Regions from separate parts of the Billgrantia sulfidoxydans genome, predicted to be linked through region 1. Evidence: predicted binding sites of a transcription regulator. Region 1 holds the regulator's gene; the other holds the start of a gene.
What was found. The regulator LexA, encoded in region 1, represses DNA repair genes until DNA is damaged. The targets are predictions, from matches to a motif close to TACTGTNTANNTANACAGTA.
Positions count from the first base shown of each region.

Region 2: a site for LexA is predicted at 3,041-3,060, ahead of HNO51_RS04110 (LexA family protein). Genes of this name have one in related genera too.

Region 1 covers NZ_CP053381.1:2,037,876-2,046,480, reverse strand. The annotation lists gene HNO51_RS09580 (CoA-acylating methylmalonate-semialdehyde dehydrogenase) at 1-663, shown strand, start outside; gene hglS (2-oxoadipate dioxygenase/decarboxylase HglS) at 761-2,131, opposite strand; gene HNO51_RS09570 (2-aminoadipate transaminase) at 2,187-3,458, opposite strand; gene HNO51_RS09565 (hypoxanthine-guanine phosphoribosyltransferase) at 3,663-4,241, opposite strand; gene nagZ (beta-N-acetylhexosaminidase) at 4,293-5,306, opposite strand; gene HNO51_RS09555 (L,D-transpeptidase) at 5,416-5,934, opposite strand; gene HNO51_RS09550 (TetR/AcrR family transcriptional regulator) at 5,936-6,601, opposite strand; gene lexA (transcriptional repressor LexA) at 6,800-7,447, shown strand; gene dinB (DNA polymerase IV) at 7,584-8,605, shown strand, end outside.
Region 2 covers NZ_CP053381.1:851,553-860,157, forward strand. The annotation lists gene HNO51_RS04095 (RNA polymerase sigma factor) at 1-1,228, shown strand, start outside; gene HNO51_RS04100 (DUF1428 domain-containing protein) at 1,272-1,634, shown strand; gene HNO51_RS04105 (MgtC/SapB family protein) at 1,631-2,914, opposite strand; gene HNO51_RS04110 (LexA family protein) at 3,076-3,534, shown strand; gene HNO51_RS04115 (Y-family DNA polymerase) at 3,531-4,808, shown strand; gene HNO51_RS04120 (bifunctional nuclease family protein) at 4,900-5,772, shown strand; gene HNO51_RS04125 (methyl-accepting chemotaxis protein) at 5,831-7,579, opposite strand; gene HNO51_RS04130 (acyl-CoA thioesterase) at 7,717-8,538, opposite strand; gene tadA (tRNA adenosine(34) deaminase TadA) at 8,598-8,605, shown strand, end outside.

The DNA.
Region 1 (8,605 bases):
GGCGAACGCTGCATGGCCCTCTCCGTGGCGGTGGCCGTGGGCGACGCTGCCGCCGACGCCCTGGTCGCCAAGATGCGCGAGCGTTTGACGTCGCTCAAGGTCGGGCCGTTCTCCGACGCCGGGAACGACTTCGGCCCGGTGATCACCCAGGCTCACCAGCAGAAGGTGTGCGGCTACATCGACAGCGCCGAGGCCCAGGGCGCCGAGATCGTGGTCGATGGCCGCGGCGTGCAGGTACCGGGCTTCGAAAGCGGCTTCTATGTGGGTGGCACCCTGATCGACCGCGTGACCGCCGAGATGACCTGCTACCGGGAGGAGATCTTCGGGCCGGTGCTGCTGGTGGTGCGCGCCGGCTCCATGGAGGAAGCCATGAAGCTGATCGACGACCACGAGTACGGCAACGGTACCTGCCTCTACACCCGTGACGGCGAAGCGGCCCGTTACTTCAGCGACAATATCCAGGTGGGCATGGTCGGCATCAACGTGCCGCTGCCGGTGCCGGTCTCCTACCACAGCTTCGGCGGCTGGAAGCGCTCGCTGTTCGGCGACCTGGCCGCCTACGGGCCGGATGCCGTGCGCTTCTATACCAAGCGCAAGACCGTCACCCAGCGCTGGCCGTCAGCCGGGGTTCGCGAGGGCGCGCAGTTCTCCTTCCCCTCCTGAACGCCAGGCGATGGCATGAAGCCGAACCAGGTCTCCTGGTTCGGCTTTTTCATTTGCGCCATTCTCACGGCTTGAGCGTTCGGGTGACAGGCGCTGCTCAGCGCCCCAGGGCTTGAAGCACCGCCTTGCGGGAGGCCCGCTCACGCTCGGCATAGAGTGCCAGCTCATCGCTGACCGGCGCCCCCAAGGCCTGCTCGAAGGCCTCGCGATTGGCGTTGCCGGCATAGGCCCCGTTCTGCCCGCCCCCCAGGTTCGATTGGAAGATCCCTGCCGCACTGACCGGCAGAAAGTCTTCGTAGGTGAGTGGCAACGCCTCCACCAGGCCCTGGGCGATCAGCGCCTCCAGGCCAGCGCCCTCCACTCGGCCTGCCGCCGTGCCGGCGTCACTCTCCCCACGGACCGCCGCCGTGCCGGCGTCACTCTCCACACGGACCGCCGCCGTGCCGGCGTCGGTGAGGCGATAGTGGAAGAAGGCCAGCCCCTCGCGTCGCAGAACGGTCTCGTCATCGGGGAAGTCGGCGAAGACGTCTTCGAGCACACGCTGATGCGCCTCGTTGTCGAGCCCGGCGGAGCGGCGCCGCGCTTCGCCAAGCAGGCTGTCGTAGCGCTCACGTCCCCTGGCGGTCAGCGCCATGCCGCGCTGCTCGATTTCACCGAAGCGGGCGGTATGGGTCCCCTGCCGCTCACCGGCAAAACGGATTCCCTCCTCCAGCGCCTTGAAGCTGGTCTGGCGCAGCAGGATGGGACAGGCGCGGCGGGGCGGCCCCTCGATCACCGCCTTGGGCTGCATGCCGGCGTCGGGCATGCGCCGCTGCACTTCGTCGATGTCCAACGTGCGCGGCGTGAGGTGATTGATGTGCGGGCCGCGGAAGCAGACCACGTCGGCGATCAGCCGGTGCTCGGCATGCAGCGCCTGGTAAGTGTCCAGGTCTACCGTGGCGTCGCGATGCCAGCGGAACGTCTCCAGGGCCTCGCCGATGAAGCGCTCGGCCTGCTCTTCATCGAGCCCGCCCTGCGCTTCATGGAGTCCGATCAGTTGGCGACAGCCCGGGGTGAAGATATCGCGGCCGGCAAGGATGGCCGCGGCCCGCTCCCGCAGTGCCGGGCTCTCGATCAGCTCGAGGCGTAGCAGCGACGTGAAGATGCGGAAGGGGTTACGCGCCAGCGCCGCGTCATCCACCGGGCGGAAGGCCGTGGAGTGTACCGGCACGCCGGCTTCGGAGAGGTCGTAGTAGCCCACCGGATGCATGCCCATGACGGCGAACAGGCGACGCAGCATGGCCAGCTCCTGGGCCGTGCCCACGCGAATGGCACCATGACGCTCGGCACCGAGGCGTTCCAGTTCGCCATGGGCGGCAAGACGCTCGGCCAGGGCGGGATCGGCCTCCAGGACTTGCCGGTTGACGCGCTCGACCAGATCGAGCAGCGCCCCGTACTGCGGCACTTCCGCCTGGTACATCACCGACATGGCCCGGGAAAAGCGGTCGCGGATCTCATCGGAAGAAAGGTAGGGGGCAGGCAATTCAGGCCTCCTCGGTATTGGGTTGAACGAGCGATTCCAGGGCGCGCTCGAGCCGCCAGAGTCCTTCTTGCAGGGTGTCGGGCTCGGCGGTCAGCGGCGCCAGCAAACGCAGCACGTTGCGCCGTCGGCCGCTGGGCATCAGCAACACGCCGGCCTCGCGCGCCGCCGCCAGCAGCGCAGCCAGGTGCTCGGCACCGCTGGCCCGGTCGGTGTCCTCGAAGACGATCCCGCGCATGGTGCCCACGCCGGTGAGCTTGCCCAGCATCGGGAAGCGCCCACTGGCCTGCCAGCGTCGAAGGATCTCGACGATCAGCGCCTCCTGGCGCGTTCCCCAGCTCGCCAGGGCCTCTTCGCTCATCAGGGCCATCACCGTACGCGCCGCAGCGCAGGCCAGGGCGTTGCCCGAGTAGGTACCGCCCAGCCCGCCCTTGGGCACGGCGTCCATGAACTCCGCCCTACCCGCCACCGCCGCCAATGGCAGCCCCGCCGCCATGCTCTTGCCCATCAGCAGCAGATCGGGCTCGACGCCCAGCCGTGAGAAGGCGAAGCGGGTCCCGGTACGCCCGAACCCCGACTGGATTTCGTCGAAGATCAGCACGATGCCGTGGCTGTCGCACAGGGCACGCAGCCGCTTGGCGAAGTCGCCACATAGCACGCGGAAACCACCCTCGCCCTGGACCGGTTCGACGATGATGCACGCCACTTCATCGGCAGGTGTTTCGACCTCGAAGAGGCGCTCCAGGGCGGCCATGGCCTGGTCGGCATCGACATCGCTGTCGCCGCTGGGGAAAGGCACGTGGTAGACCGGGCCCGGCAAGGCGCCCAGGCGGTTCTTGTAGGGCTTCACCTTGCCATTGAGATTCAACGCCGCCAGCGTGCGCCCATGGAAGCCGTCGTCGAAGGCGATGACCGCCTGGCGCCCGGTCGCCGCACGCGCCACCTTCAAGGCGTTCTCGGTGGCTTCGGCACCGCTGTTGGTGAGCATGCAGGAGAGCGGATAGGAGACGGGCACGAAGGCATCCAACGCCTCGACGACTTCCAGGTAGCCGCGGTGTGGTACGGCGTTGAACGCCGAATGTATCAGCGTATCGGCCTGCGACTTCACGGCCTCGACGATCGCGGGATGCGAATGTCCCAGGTTGAGGACGCCGATACCGCCAATGAAGTCGATATAGTGCGCGCCACGCTCGTCCCACACCTCGGCATTACGCCCCCGCTCGATACAGATGGGGTGCACGATGCCCAGGCCCTGGCTGACGTGAGGTAAATCCATGAACAATGTCCCGCAAGCATGAGAGGTCAGAAGCGCAATGAGAGCAGATGGCCGAGGGCATGCTCAAACGAAAAAAAGACGCCTATGCATTCCATAAAGTCATGAAACAAGGCGTCTTATACTTTTTCCACCAAACTTTCAGCAATCTGCATCCATGGCTTGCGTTGGCATTCCGAAAACTATCGCGGATGAGGTATTCGCGAGCTAGAGCCCTTTAGGCGCGAATATCCCCGGCGCATTGCGCCAATACCCCTTGTAGTCCATGCCGAAGCCGAACACGTAGCGGTCGACCACTTCGAGGCTGCAGTAGTCGGCCTTGAGGCCCGGCACCGCCTTGCGATCATGGCGCTTGTCCACCAGCACGGCGGTGGAAATGCTCGCCGCACCGGCTTCGCGGCAGTAGTCGAGAATGGCGGCAAGCGTCGCGCCTTCGTCGAGGATGTCGTCGACGATGACCACATGACGATCGGCCATGGGGATCTCGGGCGACACACGCCAGAACAGCTCTCCGCCACGCAGGCCGCCGCGATAGCGGGTGGCGTGGAGGTAATCGACTTCCAGCGGGAATCCCAGCCGGGTCAGCAGGTGTCCCGTGGTGATCAGGCCGCCGTTCATCACGCAGTAGAACACCGGCAGCTTGTCGCCCAGGTCGGCGGTGATCTGCTCGGCCATGCGATCCAGGGCGCGTTCGACCTCTGCGTGGCTGATCAGGCAGTCGGCATTCTCCATGACGTCGCGCATGGTAGCCAGGGAGTCGTGAAAATCGGCTTCGAGTTTGGGCATGAAGGACTCGTGTCAAAGCAGGTAAACGAATAGGGAAAACGACAAGACGGATCAGAGCGTGGCCATGGCTTCCAGGCGCGCATGCACCCGGCGCCAGCGCCCCAGGGCCTCGAGCGCCTCGATGTCGGGACGCGCCCGGCCGTAACGCAGGCGCGCCGTCAGCCGCGTGGTTCGCCCCTGGCAGGCGTCCAGCACCTCGAGTGCCGCCGCACGGTCATTGCACACCAGCACCATGTCGCAACCGGCACTCAGCGCGGCCATGGCCCGCTCGCCCGGCGCCCCGGCAAAGCCGGCACCGGCCATGCCGAGGTCGTCGGAGAAGATAGCCCCCTTGAAGCCCAGCGACTCGCGCAGCAGGCCCAGCCAGCTTGTCGAGAAGCCCGCCGGGCGCGAATCGAAGGCGGAATAGATCACGTGAGCCGGCATCACGCCGTCGAGCCGGCCGGCGAGTTCGGCGAACGGCACCAGGTCGTGCCGGCGCAGCGCCTCGAGCGGGCGCTCGTCGACCGGCAGCTCCAGGTGGGAATCCGCCGCCACCCCGCCGTGGCCGGGGAAATGCTTGCCCACCGCCGCCATGCCGGCTTCGTGCAAGCCGCTGACGAAGGCGCCGGCCATGGCCGCCACGGCCTGGGGGTCGGAGGAGAAGCTGCGATCGCCGATCACGCTGGAAAGGCCAACATCGACATCGAGCACCGGGGCGAAGCTGAGATCAAGGCCGCAGGCCGCCATCTCCATGCCCAGCAGCCAGCCGGCATCGAGACACAGCCTCAGGGTCACCTCCGGGGCCACGGCATAATCCCGGCCGATCCGCCCCATGGCCGGCAGGCGCGTCACCCCTTCACGCAGCCGCTGCACGCGACCGCCCTCCTGGTCGATGGCGAGCAACAGCTCCGGGCGTACGCGCCGTATGGCATCGCAAAGCTCCCGCACCTGCCGCGCATTCTCGACGTTGCGAGAAAACAGGATGACGCCCCCCACTTCGGGGCGCTTGAGCAGCGCACGCTCTTCCTTGCGTAATGCGGTGCCTTCCAGATCGAGCATCACCGGGCCGAGGGTCTGGGTCATGATCGGAGTCCTTGGGCATGAAAGGGAGCTGATTCTAGACCAAAGCCGTCTACGGCAACAGCCATCGGTGCGGTAAGAACCGTACCGGAAACGGCGCTTCCTTCCTAGCTCACTCGTGCAGCCAGACGGGAGTGCCCGGCAGTGCCAGCGCGAAGACTTCCAGCAGCGCCTGGTCACGCATGCGGATGCAGCCATGCGAACGGGGCACCCCCATCGGCTGATCCGGCGGCGTACCGTGTAGATAGATATAGCGCCTCTGGGAATCGACGTCGCCGCCGCGATTGATACCCCGCTCGAGTCCGCACAGCCACAGGATGCGGGTCAGGATCCAGTCGCGCCCGGGGTGGGCGGCGGCCAGCGTCGCGCTATAGACCTCGCCGGTGGAACGCCGGCCACGAAAAACGGTACCCGGCGGCTGCCCATGGCCGATGGCGGCCCTGACGTAATGCCAACCGAGCGGCGTGCAGCCGCTGCCTTCGCGTTGGCCCGTTCCCGCCAACGCCGTCGATACGGGCCACTCCAGCAGGCGTCTGTCGCCCTGCCACTGGACCAGGCACTGGCGCCCGATGTCGACTTCGAACCAGCACCCGTCCCGGGGCGGCAACGCCTCCAGCCGCGGAGTATGCATGTCAGCTCGCCCTGGCCGGCTGCGCGGCAGGCGGCGGCAGAGGGGCGTTCATTGCGGCGACCACCACAGGGCGCAGGCGACGAATCAAGTCGCGCACCGAAACATGCTCGTGGTAGTCCTTCTCGGCGATGTCGCGCAGCGCGTCGAGACCCGAGAGGGTAAAGATCACCGTTCCCAGGACGAAGTGAAGGCGCCAGAAACGCTCGGCATCGGGAAGCTCCGGGGTGGCGCGGCGCACCAGGTCGGTGAAGCGGGTGAAGACGCTGCCGTACTCTTCCTGGATGTGACGACGCAAATGTCCCTGGGCCTGGCTGTAGGCAAGCCCCAGCAGCTTCATGAACACCTTGAGGCTGTGCTTCTCGGCCGGCACCTCAAGCACGGTGCGAGCCATGGTTTCCAGAAGCACCTCCAGCGGGATGACATTGCCGGCATGCTGAGCCTCGAGCTCGTCGAGGGCATGGTGGAAGCGCACCGTGAAGGGGTCGAGGTAGCGTGAGAAGACCGCCTGGATCAGCGCTTTCTTCGAGCCGAAATGATAGTTGACCGCGGCGAGGTTGACGCGAGCCTTGCTGGTGATGGTGCGCAGCGAGGTCTCGGCGAAGCCGCGCTCGGCGAACAGCACCTCGGCGGTGTCGAGGATGCGCGTGACGGTATCGGTCTGGGCCATGATCAGTTCCCACTGGAAACGACTGTTTTAAACATTACAAAAGTCTACGCCATTACGATGCACGGCTCAATGTCACGACAGCCAGAAGCGTTTTAAACGATTTACGAACGCCGCGCGATCCCGCACGCTGCCTTTTACTGTATGGGCTTCCATGCTGTATACTTGACCAATACGGCCTTCACGCCTCTGGAGTTCGCCATGACACGCCCGCTCACTTCGCGTCAGCAAAACGTCTATGACTTCATCGTCAAGACCATGAACGAATTCGGCTACCCCCCCACGCGGGCCGAGATCGCCCGAGCGCTGGGCTTCCGCTCGCCCAATGCCGCCGAGGAGCACCTGCGCGCACTGGAACGCAAGGGCGTGATCAGGGTGATACGCGGCACCTCACGCGGCATACGCCTGCCGGCTCAGGAAGCCGACAGCATCGTCAGTGAGCCGAGCGGCGAGGGGCTGCCGATCATCGGCGAAGTGGCTGCCGGCAGCCCCGTCCTCGCCGCCGAGCACATCGACCGCTATTGCCCCCTGCCCCCGGATTTCTTCACGCCTCGCGCCGACTACCTGCTCAAGGTTCGCGGGCTCTCGATGAAGGACGTCGGCATCCTCGAGGGCGACCTGCTGGCCGTGCATCGCACCGATCGCGTGCGCGACGGCCAGATCGTGGTCGCGCGCCTGGAAGACGAGGTCACGGTCAAGCGCTTTCATCGCCAGGGTCATCGCGTTGTGCTGGAGGCCGAGAACGCCGACTTCGCTCCGATAGAGGTGGATCTGCGCCACCAAGAACTCGAGATCGAGGGGATTGGGGTGGGGGTCATTCGCGGCGGCAACGGCCAAGCCTTGGGGTAAGAGCTGGCTGCGCTTGGCCATACGGCGTTAAAAATTGGCTTAAAATGCTCATTTGCAACAGCAAACTCCGCTTTTTCGCCAATTTTTGCCTTGTCTGGCCTTCGCTCGCTCAGCTCCGACGTCCTGGCGAATCTCCATGAGCCGCAAGATTCTGCATGCCGACTGTGACTGCTTCTACGCCGCGGTGGAGATGCGTGACAACCCGGCGCTGCGTGAGGTACCGCTGGCCATCGGTGGCAGTGCGGAGGGGCGCGGGGTCATCGCGACCTGCAACTACCCTGCCCGTGCCTACGGCATTCACTCCGCCATGCCGACGGCGCGGGCACTGCGGCTGTGCCCCCACCTGACTCTGCTGCGCGGGGATTTCGACCGCTACCGCGAAGCGTCACGCCAGATATCGGCGATCTTCCACGAACTGACACCGCTGGTGGAGCCGCTGTCACTGGACGAGGCCTTTCTCGACGTCACCGAGGTGACGCGCTTCTCGGGCAGCGCCACCTGGATGGCACGCTGGCTGAAGGAGGAGTGCCTGAAGCGCGTCGGCATCACGGTGTCGGTAGGCGCCGCCCCGTCGAAGTTTCTGGCCAAGATCGCCAGCGACTGGGAGAAGCCCGACGGCCTGACCGTCATCTCCCCTTCCCAGGTGGACGACTTCGTGCGCCAACTTCCGGTCACCAAGCTGCACGGCGTCGGCCCGGCCACGGCCAAGCGCTTGCAGGCGCTCGACATCGACACCTGCAGCGATCTGCAGACAATGCCGCTGGAACGCCTGCTGCAGGAGTTCGGCAAGTTCGGCCGACGCCTGTTCGAACTCGCGCGAGGCATTGACGACAGGCCGGTGCGCATCGAGCGCGAACGCAAGTCGGTGAGCGCGGAGACCACCTTCGCCAGCGACCTGCCCGAGCTCGCGCTCTGCTACGCCGAGCTAGCACCGCTGTGCGAGCGCCTCGACGCCCGGCTCGCCCGCCACGGGCATCCGCCCGTCGCCGGCATTTTCGTCAAGGTACGCTTCGACGACTTTTCCCTCACCACCCTCGACTCACGAGGCGGCTTGCCTGACCTGGAAAATTTCGCTGCCCTGATGGAACAGGCCTGGGCGCGTCGCGCGCGCCCGGTACGGCTGCTCGGCGTAGGAGTCAGGCTGGTGACGGACGATGC
Region 2 (8,605 bases), 1.2 Mb from region 1:
TCGCCGCGAGTATGGCCGCGTGCTGGCCAGCCTGATTCGCCGCTTCGGCCACTTCGAGCTGGCCGAGGATGCCGTGCAGGCGGCCTTCGAGGCGGCGATGGTGCAGTGGCCGGCCCAGGGCTGGCCACCGAACCCGACCTCGTGGCTGATCGCCACTGCACGCCACAAGGTCGTCGACCAGTTGCGTCACCAGCAGATGCGCGAGCGCAAGGGCGACGAGCTACGCCAGCACCTGGAACTGCTGCTCGATCAGGACCTCGAGGCCGAGCCGCTCGACAGCCTGCGCCTGATCTTCGCCTGCTGTCACCCGGCCCTGGCGCGACCCGCCCAGGTGGCACTGACGCTGCATACCCTGGGCGGGCTGCGTACCGAGGAGATCGCCCGCGCCTTCATGGTGCCGGTGCCGACCCTGGCCCAGCGGCTGGTGCGGGCCAAGGCCAAGATCCGCGATGCCGGCATTCCCTTCGAGGTGCCCGACGACGCGGCGCTGGGGGAGCGCCTGGAGTCGGTGCTGGCGGTGATCTACCTGATCTTCAACGAAGGCTATGCGGCCAGCTTCGGCGACGACTGGGTGCGCAGCGACCTCTGTGCCGAGGCGATTCGCCTGGGGCGGATGCTGGTGCGGCTGCTGCCGGCGGAACGCGAGGCGCGTGGTCTGCTGGCGCTGATGCTGCTGCACCACTCCCGGCGCGACACGCGTACCGACGAGGCCGGCGACATCGTGCTGCTGGAGGAGCAGGATCGCACGCGCTGGAACGTCGACGAGATCGAGGAGGGCACCGCCCATATCGAGGTGGCGCTGCGTGGCAGCCCGCTGGGCCCCTACGCGGTGCAGGCCGGCATCGCGGCCCTGCACGCCCAGGCGGTGATACCGGCGGAGACCGACTGGCGGCGTATCGCCGCGCTCTACAGCCTGCTCTACGCCCTTCAGCCCACCCCCGTGGTGGCGCTCAACCGGGCCGTGGCGATCGCCATGGCCGATGGGCTGGAAACGGGCCTCGAGCTGCTCGAGAAGATCCACCTGCCCAACTATCACCTGCTGCCGGCGACGCAGGCCGACCTGCTGCGCCGGCTGGGCCGGCATGACGAGGCGGCGACGCATTACCGCGAGGCGCTGACGCTGGTCACCCATGACGCCGAGCGGCGTTTCCTCGAGCGCCGCCTGCGCGAGGTAGTGGCAAACGCCGCCGATGTCGATTTGCCGTTGGCTGGTTCGAGAGAGGGATGAGGCCTCTTGGCTATCCCAAGTTCATCACTCAGGAGAGATTCCCATGAGCTACGTCGATGGATTCGTCGTGCCGGTTCCCGAAGGGAACCTCGACGCTTACCTGGACATGGCCCGGCAAGCTGGCGAGATCTGGCGCGATCACGGCGCGCTGGAGTACGTGGAGTGCGTGGCCGATGACGTCCCGTCGGGAGAGCACACCTCCTTCCCGCTGAGCGTCAAGCTCGAACCGGGGGAGACGGTGATCTTCGCCTGGATCCTCTACGCCTCGCGCGAGGAGCGCGATCGCATCAATGCCAAGGTGATGGAGGACCCGCGCATGGCCGGCATGATGGATCCGGCGAACCATCCGTTCGATGGCAAGCGCATGATCTGGGGTGGGTTCCGCGAGGCGCTGAGGCTGCCCTAGCCCGGGGTCAGCCAGGCGAGGCCAAGTCCCACCACCGCGGAAGCCACTGTCGGGCCGGCAATGCAGCGGGCCAGGCGAGCATTGCCGGCGCTGACCGACAGCACCACCTTGAACAGATTGTTGACCGAGGCCGCCAGCACGATGCCCTGCACGGCGGTGGAGAGTTCGATGGTGCTCGCCGCCATGCGGCTCAGCGACAGGGCAACGGCATGCACGTCCGCCATGCCGGAAACGGCGGCCAGCAGGTAGACGCCGGCATCGCCGAGCCAGGCGCGCAGCCACTCGCCCAGCACCATGACCACCGTCAGCAGGGCGCCGAGCAGCAGCGCGGCACGCAGCTCCAGCGGGTTCTGGGTCATCGGCCGGTCGGCCTTGAGGTCGCGGCGATGGCGGCGCCATAGCCACAGCGCCGGCAGGAAGAGCGTCACGCCCATGGCCGCGACCGGTGCCAACAGGCGCGGCAGCAGCGCGGGGCCGAGCAGGGCGGCATAGAGCAGCAGGCGCGGCAGCATGGTGCCGCAGGCCAGCAGGATGCCGGCGGCCAGCATCGGCGCGAGTTCCGGCTCGCGCTTCGATTGGCGGGCGTACTGCAGGGTCAGGGCGGTGGAGGAGGTGAGCCCGGCGAACAGCCCGGTGAACAGGATGCCCTTCTCGGTGCCGCCGAGGCGCACGGCGAAGTAGCCGACGAACGAGATCGAGGCGATCAGCACCACCAGCCACCAGATCTCCCGAGGATTGAGCACGCCGCCGGGGCCCATGTCCTCGTTGGGCAGCAGTGGCAGCATCACCACGCTGATCAGCAGCAGCTTGAGCCCGGCATCGAGTTCGTTGGCCTGAAGCTTGTTGAGCAGGCCATGGATCTCACGCTTGTTGTCGAGGATCAGCGCCGTGACCACCGCGCAGGCCGTGGCCAGCCCAATGTCCACCGCCACCGCCAGGGCGCCGAAGCAGAACGTCATCAGCAGCCCGATCAGCCCGGTGATGCTGTAGTCCTGGCTCTGCTCCATGCGCGCCCGGTAGCCGACCAGGGCGATGATCGCCACAGCCAGGAAGATCAGCGGAAAGGCCCAGCGCGTCAGCGCTTCCGCCAGCAGCGCCGCCACGCCGCCGAACAGTCCCACCAGGGCATGGGTGCGCACCCCGGCCACCCGCTCGCCCCACTCCCGCTCGCGAGCGACCCAGCCACGTTCGATACCGATCAGCGCGCCCAGCAGCAGCGCCACGGCAAGCTCTATGAGCACGGTATTGTCGGCCAGAAAGTCGCTGGCAAGATCGTCCATTGTCTTCCCTTCCTTGGAAACCCTCTCTCCAGAGTGGAACGCCGCGCTTCTGCCTTCAACCCGAAGGCGGGCGGGCCAGCCCCTCACCTCAGCGAGGCGCTTGCCAGCGGACAGACTCTTGCTGAATACTGTATTTATTTACAGATTTTGTTGGAGGTCCCATGTCGCTTGTCCCCCTCTCCGCGCTGCGCATCGTCGGTAGAACCGCGACATCGCCCACGCCGCAATATCTGCCCTTGTTGGGCTGCCGGGTACGCGCCGGCTTCCCCAGCCCCGCCGACGATCACCTGGATGGCGATCTCAACCTGCACGAGTATGTCGTGCGACGGCCGGCATCCACCTATTTCGTGCGCGCCGAGGGAGACTCGATGCAGGGAGACGGCATCCACGACCGCGACCTGCTGGTAGTGGACCGCAGCCTGGAGCCGTTGCCGGGGCGGGTGATCGTGATCGCGGTGGATGGTGAACTCACCGTCAAGCGGCTGGCGCACCAGCGTGGGAGAACCGTGCTGCTAGCCAGCAATCCGCGCTTTGCGCCGATTCCGTTGGAAGGGCGCGAATGTCATGTGTGGGGCGTGGTGACCCATGTGATCCATGCGCTTCCGGGAGCGCCGGCATGATCGCCCTGGTCGACGGCGACAGCTTCTACGTCAGTTGCGAGCGAGCCTTCGACCCGCATCTGGAAGGGCTGCCGGTCGGCGTGCTCTCCAACAACGACGGCTGCGTGGTGGCACGCTCACGGGAACTCAAGGCGCTGGGGGTGGCCATGGGAGCGCCACTGCACCAGTTGCCCCCGGCCATTCGCCGCCAGGCCGTGCTGCTTTCCAGCAATTACGCCCTCTACGGCGATGTCTCGCGCCGGATGAACCAGGTGCTTGCCGAGTTCTCCCCGGCGGTGGAGCTCTACTCCATCGACGAGAGTTTCGTGCACTTCTCTGGCTTCGATCCCGGGGCGCTGGAAGCCCATTGCCAGCGACTGCGCGAGACGGTGCGACGCTGGACCGGCATCCCGGCCGGCGTGGGCCTGGCGCCCACCCGGGTGCTGGCCAAGCTGGCCAACCGCTTGACCAAGCGTGAGCCGGCCTACGAGGGGGTCTGTCGGCTCGAGGCCGACAGCGATGCGACCCGCCGCCTGCTCGAGCGCCTGCCGGTTGCCGAGCTGTGGGGCGTGGCCCGACGTACGGCCGAACGGCTGCAACTGATGGGCATCGAGACGGCCTGGCAGCTGCGCCAGGCCGATCCCAAGTGGATTCGCGGCGCCTTCTCGGTGGTGCTCGAGCGCATCGTCTGGGAGCTGCGCGGCCATCCGTCGATCGAGCTCGAGAACATGCTGCAGCCACGCCAGCGCATCCTGGTGTCGCGCTCCTTCGGCAGGCTGAGCGACGCGCTCGCCGATCTGCAGGCCGCCACGCGGCAGCATGCCACGCGGGCCGCCGAAAAGCTGCGGCGACAGGGCAGCCTGGCCCGGGCGGTACTGGTCTTCGTGCGCACCAACCCGCATCGGCTGCAGGATGCCCAGTACGCCAACAGCCACGTCGTGGCACTGCCGGAGCCCTGCAACGATACGCCGACCATTCTCGCCGCCGCGCGCCGGGCGCTGGCGGCTATCTTTCTCGAAGGGCATCGCTACCAGAAGTGCGGCGTGATGCTGCTCGACCTGGTGGACGCCGAGCGCCGTCAGCTGTCGCTGCTGGAGGAGCCGGCTGACGCGCGGCGACGCGATCGCAGCCGACGCCTGATGGCGGCCCTCGATCACCTCAACCGCGAGATGGGGCGTGACACCGTGCGCTTCGGCCTGCCGCACCAGGATAACGCCTGGGCCCTGCGCTGCCAGCGCCGTACCCAGCGCTACACCACCTGCTGGAAGGAGCTGGTGACGGTCAAGACGGGATGACCGCGATGGCTCTACCTCGGGAGCAATCACGTGGCGGGAAGGCGCCCCGGGTGCCATGCTGAAGACGACTGCCCGTGTGCAGGAGATGCCTATGCCGTGGCCCATTCGCTGGCGCTGTTCGCTGTCGCTGCTGTGCGGTGTCGTGCTGTTGGCGGGGTCGCTGGCGACGAGCGCGCGTGAACTCGCCGCCGAGGTCGACGAGATGGTCGAGGTGGAAGTCGCCACGGTGGGCCTGGCCGGCTTCGGCGGTCCCCCGGTGGTGCTGCTGCGTGAGCCGGGCGTGCGCGAGGTGATTCCGATCTTCATCGGCATCAGCGAGGCGGGCGCCATCCTGCGCGGGCTGGCCGGCGAGCGCTCGCCCCGGCCCATGACCCACGAGCTGCTGGGAGACGTACTCGGCGAGGTCGACGCCACTCTGGAGCGGGTCTACGTCGATGCCATCGTCGACAATACCTTCTTCGGCATGCTGGAGCTGAGCCTGCCGGGGCGCGAAGAGACGCTGCTCATCGACAGTCGCGCCAGCGATGCCATCGCCTTGGCGCTGCATGCGGGGGCGAGCATTCACGTGGCCCCGCAGGTGCTCGAGGCGGCCCGCAGCATCGACTACGAAGGGCTCGACGAGCGGGTGGTCGTGGCGCTGGGCATCACCGTCACGCCGGCCACCGACGACCTGCGCGAGGCGCTGGGCCTGCCTGACCGCCCCGGGGTCCTGGTCAGCGACGTACACGGCCCGGCAGTGGAAGCCGGCCTTCGGCCTGGGGCGCTGTTGCTCGAAGTGAACGGCGAAGTGCCCGAGACGCCACTGCGCTACCTCGAGCTGGTGCGCGACACCGCCGTGGACGAAGACGCCCGGCTGCGCTACTGGCAGGACGGGGAGGAGCAGGAGATCGAGGTCACCACCGACGTGCCCCCCCGACAGCCCATGCCGAAGCTGCAGGAAGACGTGCCCGGCATTCGCACCTGAGCGTGGTACGTACGCCGGGCCAGCGGGGCGGCCAGCCCCTGGCTGGCCGCTTGCCACCTCAGAACGTTTCCCACTCCTCCTCGGCGACGTGCGACGCTGGCACCTTGCGCGGCCTGGGATCCGCGACGGGGCGCGGCAGCGCGGCGGGCGCGGCTCGCTGCTTTGGCTGGCTGTCACCATCCTCGCCGAGCACGAAGGTGCCGACCAGGTCGCTGAGGTGCTGCGCGTGGCGGCGCATCTCGGTGGCGGTGGTGGAGGTCTGCTGCACCATGGCGGCGTTCTGCTGGGTCATGGTATCCATCTCGGCCACGGCGGTGTTGATCTGACCGATGCCGGCGTTCTGCTCGCGTGCCCCCGCGCTGATCTCGGCGATCACGTCGCTGACCCGCGCGACGCTGGTGACGATCTCCTGCATGGTGGCGCCGGCTCGCTGGACGATCTCGCTGCCGTCGCGGGCATGGGCGACGGAGGTGTTGATCAGGTCACGGATCTCCTTGGCGGCTTCGCCCGAGCGGCTGGCCAGGGTGCGCACTTCCTGGGCCACCACGGCGAAGCCGCGGCCGTGCTCGCCGGCGCGGGCCGCTTCCACCGAGGCGTTGAGCGCCAGGATGTTGGTCTGGAAGGCGATGCCGTCGATCAGGCCGACGATCTCGGCGATGCGGCTCGACGAGGCATCGATGTCGGCCATGGTGCGCTCGACCCGCTGCATGGCGCTCTCCCCGTCGCGGGCGACCTGAGAAGTCGCCACCACCAGCTGGTTGGCCTGTTCGGCCGACTCGGTGCTGTGATTCACCGTGGCGGTGATCTCCTCCATCGAAGCGGAGGTCTCCTGCAGGTTGGCCGCGGCCTGTTCGGTGCGGGTGGCGAGTTCGTCGCTACCCTGGGCGATCTCCTCGGCGGCCTGGTTCACGCTCGCGGTGCTGCGGCGCACGTCGCGCAGGGTATCCTGCATGCGCGAGACGAAGGCGTTGAACTGGGCGGCCAGCTCACCGATCTCGTCGCGGCTCTCCGCCTTCAACCGGCGGGTCAGGTCGCCCTGGCCCTTGGCGATGTCGCGCATGGCCTCGGCGGTGCGGCGGATCGGTGCCACGGTGCGGCGTACCAGCCAGGTCGATACCGCGGCCACGCCGGCGAACAGCACCAGGCCGATCAGCGTCGAGGTCAGAATGGACTGGCGCAGCTCGGCGGCCGCCTGAGCCCTGGCCTCGGCCATGGCGGCATCGATGTCGGTGATGTAGACCCCGGCGCCGAGCATCCAGTCGAACTCGGGCACGTTGACGGCATAGGAGTACTTGGTTTCGATGCTGCGGGAACCGGGATATTCCCAAGGATAGGAGTAGAAGCCGCCGCCCTGGCGGGCTACGTCGATCAGGTCGCGGATGATGTAGGCGCCATCGGGTGCCTGCACGCCGATCATGTTGGTGCCTTCGCGCTCGGGCATCGGCGCGGTGACCACGTTGAGCCCATCGTGCTGATAGGCGAAGACGTAGTTGCCTCCCTCGAAGCGGATGGCGCGCAGGATCTCGGCGGCGCGCTCGCGCTTGTCGGCGTCGCTGAGGGTGGAGGCTTCTAGGATGGGCTGGATGGCCGAGTGAGCGCTCTCGACCACATCGCGAACCCCGGCCTTGCGTGTCTCGATGAGTAGTTCGCGCTGGTGTGCCAGATTGACTTGGCTGTCCTTGGCGCGGGTATAGCCGTCGATGACTACTAGGCTGAGGGTGGTCAACAGCAGGGGTAACAAGACCAAAAGCAGAAGCCGGGTCTGGAGTTGCAGGGAGAAGGAGGCCTTGGAAGCCGAAGCGTGCATTGCGAAACCTCGAAGCTGGGAGTGTACTGATACGGTTGTCAGTACTTACTAACTTCGGCCGGCTCCGGCGGTTCTTTAGGCTGGTGGGCTACAACGTTAGTCATGAAGCAGCCCATACGAGCATATGGCACCCCCTCTCAGGGGGCGTCGCGCAGGCGGGTCAGCCCCTCCTGTGCCGTCGAGGCCACCAGCCGCCCGCTGCGGTCGTAGATGCTGCCGCGGGCGAAACCGCGGGCGCCCCCGGCCCAGGGGCTGTCCATGTCGTAGAGCAGCCAGTCGTTGACCTTGACGTCGTGATGGAACCACAGCGCATGGTCGAGGCTGGCGATCTGCAACCGGGGGTCGCGGAAGGTGATGCCATGTGGCACCAGCGAGGTGGTCAGCAGGTTGAAGTCGGAGCTGTAGGCCAGCAGGTAGCGGTGCAGGGCGGGATCGTCGGGCAGCTCGCCGGTGAGGCGGAACCACAGCCGCTTGCGCGAGGGCTGGCCCGGTTCGGACTCGTCGCCCAGGTGCAGGAACTCGATGGGGTGGCCGGGAAAGCGCTCCAGGCGCGCATGCGGCTCCTCTTCCAGCACGTCGGGTAGTGTCACGCTGGGCATCGCCATCTGATGGCTCATGCTCTCCTCGCGGCCGTGGAACGAGGCGCTGCAGAAGAAGATGGGCCGCCCCTTCTGGATGGCGGTGACGCGCCGGGTCGTGAAACTGCCGCCGTCGCGCACGGCGTCCACCTGATAGACTACCGGGCGATGAGGGTCGCCGGGGCGCAGGAAGTAACCGTGCAGCGAATGCGCCTGACGGCTGGCGTCCACCGTGTGGGTGGCGGCCGAGAGTGCCTGGCCGAGCACCTGGCCGCCGAACAGTTGCGGCAGGCCGAGATCCTGGCTGCGACCGCGGAACAGGTTTTCCTCGATCTCTTCCAGGCCGAGCAGATCGACGAGCGCGTTCAGGGCATCGGTCATGGGGCTTCCTCGGGAAGTATCATACGGTTGTTTCAGACAGCATAACGGAGTCGGCGCCGATGCGCAG